DNA from 2 places in the Mycolicibacterium sp. P4_G11 genome. Region 2 is predicted to be linked to the other one. Evidence: riboswitches for the same ligand, from Rfam matches in the RefSeq annotation. Region 2 holds a riboswitch; the other holds the start of a gene.
What was found. Region 2 has a riboswitch for cobalamin ahead of AC1U2B_RS04750 (CbtB domain-containing protein). Riboswitches for the same ligand answer to the same signal wherever they lie in the genome.

Region 1: it holds a riboswitch for cobalamin, as region 2 does, so the genes downstream of both, AC1U2B_RS24315 (ABC transporter substrate-binding protein) here and AC1U2B_RS04750 (CbtB domain-containing protein) in region 2, are expected to answer to the same signal.

The regions. Positions count from the first base shown of each region.
Region 1 is NZ_JBFUJW010000012.1:164,954-168,351, reverse strand. Features, by position in the region: gene AC1U2B_RS24320 (FecCD family ABC transporter permease) at 1-556, opposite strand, end outside; gene AC1U2B_RS24315 (ABC transporter substrate-binding protein) at 577-1,584, opposite strand; cobalamin riboswitch at 1,651-1,835, opposite strand; gene AC1U2B_RS24310 (TetR/AcrR family transcriptional regulator) at 1,865-2,464, opposite strand; gene AC1U2B_RS24305 (glycoside hydrolase family 3 N-terminal domain-containing protein) at 2,551-3,398, opposite strand, start outside.
Region 2 is NZ_JBFUJW010000002.1:193,445-196,842, forward strand. Features, by position in the region: gene AC1U2B_RS04740 (YbjQ family protein) at 1-421, opposite strand, end outside; gene AC1U2B_RS04745 (CbtA family protein) at 480-1,388, opposite strand; gene AC1U2B_RS04750 (CbtB domain-containing protein) at 1,402-1,629, opposite strand; adenosylcobalamin (AdoCbl) riboswitch at 1,632-1,776, opposite strand; gene AC1U2B_RS04755 (ATP-dependent Clp protease ATP-binding subunit) at 1,834-3,398, opposite strand, start outside.

The sequences.
Region 1 (3,398 bases), on a different contig from region 2:
CGCCGCCCAGCGACCCCAGCAACCAGAACAGCACCCCACGGGTTTGTTGCGCGTCGGCCGACGAGAACACCACCATCGCCGTCGTCGCCGAAAAGAGCTGGGTACCAGCGACTCCGGCGAGCACCACCCGGTCCGGTCCGCCGCCGGCGGCCGCCGCGAGGGCCAGCACGACCACGAAGGCGATCACCGCACCCACGAACGCGCCGCCCGACAGCGTCAGCGCGCCACCGATACCCACCACAACGACCAGCACCGCTCCCGTGGACGCGCCGGAGGAGATGCCCAGCATGAACGGGTCGGCCAGTGGGTTGCGCATCAACGACTGCAGGATCGCCCCGCAGATACCCAGGCCCGCCCCACAGATGGCAGCCAACAACGCCCGTGGCAGGCGCAGTTCCCAGACGATGCCGTCATCGATCGGTGCGATGTCCGCCGAGCGGCCCCAAAGATGTTGCGCGACGACCGCATACACGTCGCCGATCCCGAGGTCGGCAGGCCCGATGATCATGGCCGCCGCGATCGACAGCGCCAGCCCGGTCAGGCCGAACATCACCATCCCGGCGGTGCGCACCGCCGTCAGGACTTCCCGCCCAGCCCGAACGAGCGCAGCCCGGCCGCGGCGGTCTCGACTGCGCCGACGTTGCGCAGTGACGGGTCCATCGCACTGCCCGGCAACACGATCCACCGCCGTTCGCGCACGGCCTTCAACTTGCTTGCGGCCGGATCGGTTTCGAGGAACTTGATCTTGGCGGCGACGCTGTCGCCGTCGTCGCCTCGGGTGAGGTCGGCGAGGACGAGCACGTCAGGGTCGCGTTGCAGGATCGCCTCCCACGAAATTTCCGGCCACAGCTGCCGGCTGTCGGCGAACGCGTTGCGCGCCCCGACCGCGGTCGTGATGATGCCGGGCGCCCCGCAGCAGCCCGCGATGTACGGGGTTCTGGTACCGGCGTACCACCACATCAGGGAGACGCCGTCTGCGTCGAGTCCGCTGGTCGCGGTCGCCATCCGCGCACGCAGCGACGAGACCAGTTTGTCGCCGCGCTCGGGCACACCGAATATCTTTGCGATGTCCCCGATTTCGGCGTACATGTCGTCGAGCGTCAACGCGCGCTGCTGTGCGGCATCCTGACCACCGCACTCGCTCGACGACTGGTACGTCGGCACACCGAGGCGCTCGAAGCGATCTCGTGGGGCCACGCCCTGGTCGGTGAACGACCAGTCGAACGTCGCGTAGACGAAGTCGGGCTTCTCCTTCAGCACCCGCTCGAACGACGGGAAATCCCGGCTCAGCACAGGCACTTTGGCGTTGTCGGCGGCGAGGTCGGAGCGCACGGCGTCGCTCCATGATGCGGTGCCGGCCATGCGATCGGCGAGGCCGAGCGACAGCAGCAGTTCGCTGGCCGGCTGGTTGATCGAAACCGCACGCTGCGGCGGCGATTTCACCGTCACCTGACGTCCGCAGTTCTCGAGCGTGACGGGATAGCCGCCGGTGCCGGCAGCAGGGGACTCCACGGCCGGCGGACCGCCGCAGGAGCAGATGAGCGAAACAACCAGTGAGACAAGCACAATGGTGCGGACAAACACGGCGGGGCCTTCCGATCCGGGACTCTGGTCGCGGAGTCCATCCGTGGGGGTCCTCGCGCCGCCAGGCCACGAGAGCCCGAGCCAGCAGGTCTTCGGACTCGGGATCATCCAGCCGGAGCGCCTTCCCAGCCCCCGTGGGGCCAGTGGCCGTTGCTCCGCCTGTCCCCCTCACCGCTGCGCGTCAGTTCCGGGTTCACACCGGATTCCCTGACCCAACCGCGTTGGGTTCGACTGGCTCAAGCGGACCATACCAGCGCCGATAGGGTCACCGCCCTGGCGACTACGGCTCGGCGCGCTTGCCCTTCAGGCCGCGCCAGAAGAGGTTGATCATCAGCTCGGTGGCGTCGTTGACATCGGTGTCGCCGGCGCTGACGCGTGACGCGATGGCCTCACCCGCGCCCACCAGGGCCACGGCCATCATCTCGAAGTCGCTGTCCGGCTCCGGGTTTCGCGTACCAGCACTGAGCAGCCGGGCCACCAGGTCGATGATCTTCTCGCGGCCCTCGCGCACCGTGTGGGCGAAGGCCTGCGAGCTGGTGGCCTGCGTGTAGAGCACGATCCAGGACGCCCGGTTGCGGTCGATGTACGTCATGAACGACAGCACCGCGTTGCGCAGCAGGTCGCGTGGGCTCTGCGCGAAGTTGATGTCGGCCCGGACGGTGTCGACGAAGCGCGTCAGCTCCCGATCCAGGCACGCGGCGAACAGCTCTTCCTTCGAGCCGTAATAGAGGTACAGCATCGGCTTGGAAATCTCGGCTTGCGCGGCGATCGCGTCCATCGAGGTCTCGTGATAGCCGTTCACCGAGAACATCTGCACGGCAGCGTCGAGCATCTGCTGTTCGCGGACGGCCCGCGGCAGCCGCTTCGTTCCTCCTGCCATCGGAACAGGGTAGCCGGACGACGATCAAGCGGTGAGGAACGAGCCGCGTTGAGGAGCGCGGCAATTCGGGCTGGGCAACGCGCAGCTCACTTCACGCATTTGGCGCCCGGCCCCTTCATGGCCGCCACCCGAAGGACCGACTTGTCGACCTGAGCCTGGTCCAGCTGCCCGGCCTGCGCGGCCGCTTCCAGCTTGTCCAGCACGTCGGGAATGCCGTCGGTGGTGATCCACAGGGCGACATCGGCGCCGGCCTGGAGCGCCTTGAGCGCCGCGTCGGCGACGCCGAAATGCTGCGTGATGGCCGCCATGCCGGTCAGATCGTCGGTGAACACCACACCGTCGAACGGCGGGCCGCCGTACTCGCCGCTGCGCAGCAGGTCGTAGGCGGGCTTGCTCAGGCTGGCCGGGTCGTCGCCGAGCGTCAGTCCGGGCACCTGCAGGTGGCCGACCATCACCGCGACGGGCTGCTGCGTCGTCAACGTCCGGTACGGCACCAGGTCGTTGTCCTTCAGCGCCGCCAGCGGCGGGGTCTTCACGCCACCGGTGTGCGAGTCGCCCGAGCCGTGTCCGTGACCGGGGAAGTGCTTGAGCACCGGAACGAGTCCCGCCTCGCGCAGACCCGCGGCATACGCGCCGGCGTACTCGGTCACCTTCTGCGGGTCCGAACCGAAGGAGCGGTCGCCGATCACCTCGTCGTCGGGCTCTTCGGTGACGTCGGCGTCGGGCGCGAAGTCGACGGTGATGCCGAACTTGTCCTTCATCTGCTGCCCGCGGTCCCGCGCGATGGCCTGGACTTCGGCAGGCGTCTTGGTCGTCGCCAGCACCCGCGCCGATTCCTGCGGGCCGATCAGCTTCTTCAGCCGGGACACCCGGCCGCCCTCTTCATCGATGCTGACCGCCAGCGGCAGCGCACCGGACGCGGCCTGCAGTGCCG
Region 2 (3,398 bases):
TCGGGCCCGGGCCAACCGGTCCAACCGGTCCGGCCGGACCGCCCGGACCAGCCGGGCCACCGCCGTAACCCAGCTGCTGCGCCGTGTAGCGAGCGGCATCGGTGACCGGAACCGCCTGCACCGCAGTGCCATACGCGCAGATCTCGGTCCACACATCACCGATCTCGGTGGTGTCGAACCGCATCGCGACAATGGCATTGCCGCCGCGGGCCTGACATTCCTGGAGGAGCCGGCCCATGGCCTCGTTGCGGCTCTCGGCCAGGTTCTTGGTCATGCCCTGCAGCTCGCCGCCGAACATCGCCTTGAAGCCGGCACCCATCTGCGCGAAGGCGTTCCGGGACCGGACGGTAAGGCCGAACACCTCACCGCAGACTCGCTGAATCTCCCACCCGGGCAGGTCATTCGTCGTGACAACCAGCATGCTGCAGCCTTTCGTTGGTCGGTACGCCTCGAACTGTAGTGCGCAGCAACCGGAATCGTCAGACGGCTGCTGCCACATCCTTTGCCGGCACGGCCTGCTTCGCGCCACCGAGGTAACGCTCGACGAGCCCGCCGAACACCAGCCCGATGACCGCCCAGATCAGTGCCTGATCGAGCAGCGAGTACCACCGGAACTTCCACAGCAGGTCGGCGTCGAAGCCCGGGTATATCAGCTGCCCGGGGGCGTAGACCTTGCCGTCGATGGTCACCGGCGTGGTGAAGGTGTTGGTGATCGGCTGCGGTGTCTCGGTTGCGGCGCGCGCAAAGCCGAGTTCGCCGGAGTGCTCGACGTTGGCGGCCAGATCGCCGAGCGACGGCAGCGCCGCCAGCAGGCCGCCGTACACCACGAAGAACCCGAGCACCGCGATCCCGACCGCGCGTGCCCAGCCGACCTTCGCGGACAGCTTGCGCGCGGCGAACACCGCGAGCCCCAGCAGCGTCAGCGATCCCCACACCATGCCCAGGTACAGGAAGCCGCGGGTCTCCATGGTGAACTCGTGGCCGATGGCCGGCGGGTTCGCCGGGTACTTCACGAACGGCAGCAGGTACACGCCGAGGAAACCGAAGCCGGCGATAGCCCAGCCCAGCACCAGCGGCCGCACCTTGAAGCGGCCGTGCAGCACCAGATAGGCGACGGCGACCAGCGCACCCATCGCCACCGAGAAGGCGATGATGCCGGTGGCCGCACCGATGCCCGACTGGATGGATCGGCTGAACAGCTCCGGTCCGTCCGGCTCGACCGGATGGCCCATGGCGGTGTGAATGGTCGAGAGCACATCCATGCGGCCGGACTCGTAGTCGATGGCCTTGTCGATGGCGGGTTCGGCAAAAATGCGGGCAAACAGGAACCCCAGAATGCCGGCGATCAGACCGGCGAGGGCTCCGCGCCCGATAACGCGGATTTCCACAAGGTCCCCTGGATCAGTGGCAGGGGAAGCCGAGGAAGTGCCGCGAGTCGTGCACCCACTCGTGGACCACGACGGTCTTGCCGAACATCGACATCATGCCCTCGTCGACACCGACCAGGTAGTACGCCAGCACCGCCAGAAAGATCGTCACACCCAGCAGCACCGCTACCCGAGTGGCCGAGAGTGCCCGGTGGGCCTCGGCGGAAACCAGCCCAGTCTTCGAAACTGCACTGCTCGTCATGGTCAAACCTCCTATGGGGTCACGCGCCCCTACGTGTTCGGTTTTGTACGACGGCGAAAGATCTGACTCACCCCGGGGGTTTCACAGTGGCGCAACCGTGCCGGATTCTCACCGGCTTCCATGCCCCGTCATACCGGGATCAAGATACACCCCCACCGAAAAATACCCTCACCGAAGTTCGGGGAGGGTATTTTTCGTGATCCGTTATTCGGCGGCGGTAACTGCGGCCTCGGCCAAGTCGGCCGATTCCTTGCGACGTCCGGCGAACGTGAACTTCGCGTCCTCGGTGTTGGCGCTCTCGCCGTCCCAGTTCTCGACATCCACGGTGACCAGCTGACCGGGGCCGACCTCTTCGAAGAGAATCTTCTCCGAGAGCTGGTCCTCGATCTCGCGCTGGATGGTGCGACGCAGCGGCCGCGCACCGAGCACCGGATCGAAACCGCGACGGGCCAGGAGCGCCTTCGCCTTCGGCGTCAGCTCCATCTCCATGTCCTTGGCCTTGAGCTGCTTGCCGACCCGGGCGATCATCAGCTCGACCATCTGGACGATCTCGTCCTGCGTCAGCTGGTGGAACACGATGATGTCGTCGATACGGTTCAGGAACTCCGGGCGGAAGTGCTTCTTCAGCTCGTCGTGCACCTTGAGCTTCATGCGCTCGTAGTTGTTCTCGCCGCCACCGGAGGTGAAGCCGAGGCCAACCGCCTTGCTGATGTCGCTCGTACCGAGGTTCGAGGTGAAGATCAGCACGGTGTTCTTGAAGTCGACGGTGCGACCCTGACCGTCGGTCAGGCGGCCGTCTTCGAGGACCTGCAGGAGGCTGTTGTAGATCTCCTGGTGGGCCTTCTCGATCTCGTCGAACAGCACCACGCTGAACGGCTTGCGGCGCACCTTCTCGGTGAGCTGGCCGCCCTCTTCGTAGCCGACGTAGCCCGGAGGGGCACCGAACAGCCGCGACGCGGTGAAGCGGTCGTGGAACTCGCCCATGTCGATCTGGATGAGCGCGTCGTCGTCGCCGAACAGGAACTCGGCCAGCGCCTTAGACAGCTCGGTCTTACCGACACCGGACGGGCCGGCGAAGATGAACGAGCCCGACGGACGCTTCGGGTCCTTCAGGCCGGCGCGGGTACGCCGGATGGCCTTCGAGACCGCCTTGACGGCGTCGACCTGGCCGATGATCCGCTTGTGCAGCTCGTCTTCCATGCGCAGCAGGCGCGTGGTCTCGGCCTCGGTCAGCTTGAACACCGGGATGCCGGTCCAGTTGCCCAGGACCTCGGCGATCTGCTCATCGTCGACCTCGGCGACCACGTCGAGGTCACCCGAACGCCACTGCTTCTCACGCTCGGCGCGCTGGGCGACCAGCGTCTTCTCCGAGTCGCGCAGCCTGGCTGCCTTCTCGAAGTCCTGCGCGTCGATGGCCGATTCCTTCTCCCGGCGCGCGTCGGCGATCTTCTCGTCGAACTCGCGCAGGTCTGGCGGAGCGGTCATCCGGCGGATGCGCATGCGGGCGCCGGCCTCGTCGATCAGGTCGATGGCCTTGTCCGGCAGGAACCGGTCGTTGATGTACCGGTCGGCCAGCGTCGCGGCGGCGACCAGCGCACCGTCGGTGATCGAGACGCGGTGGTGCGCCTCGTAGCGGTCGCGCAGACCCTTAAGGATCTCGATGGTGTGCTCGACGGTCGGCTCACCCACCTGCACCGGCTGGAACCGGCGCTCGAGGGCGGCGTCCTTCTCGATGTACTTGCGGTACTCGTCGAGGGTGGTCGCACCGA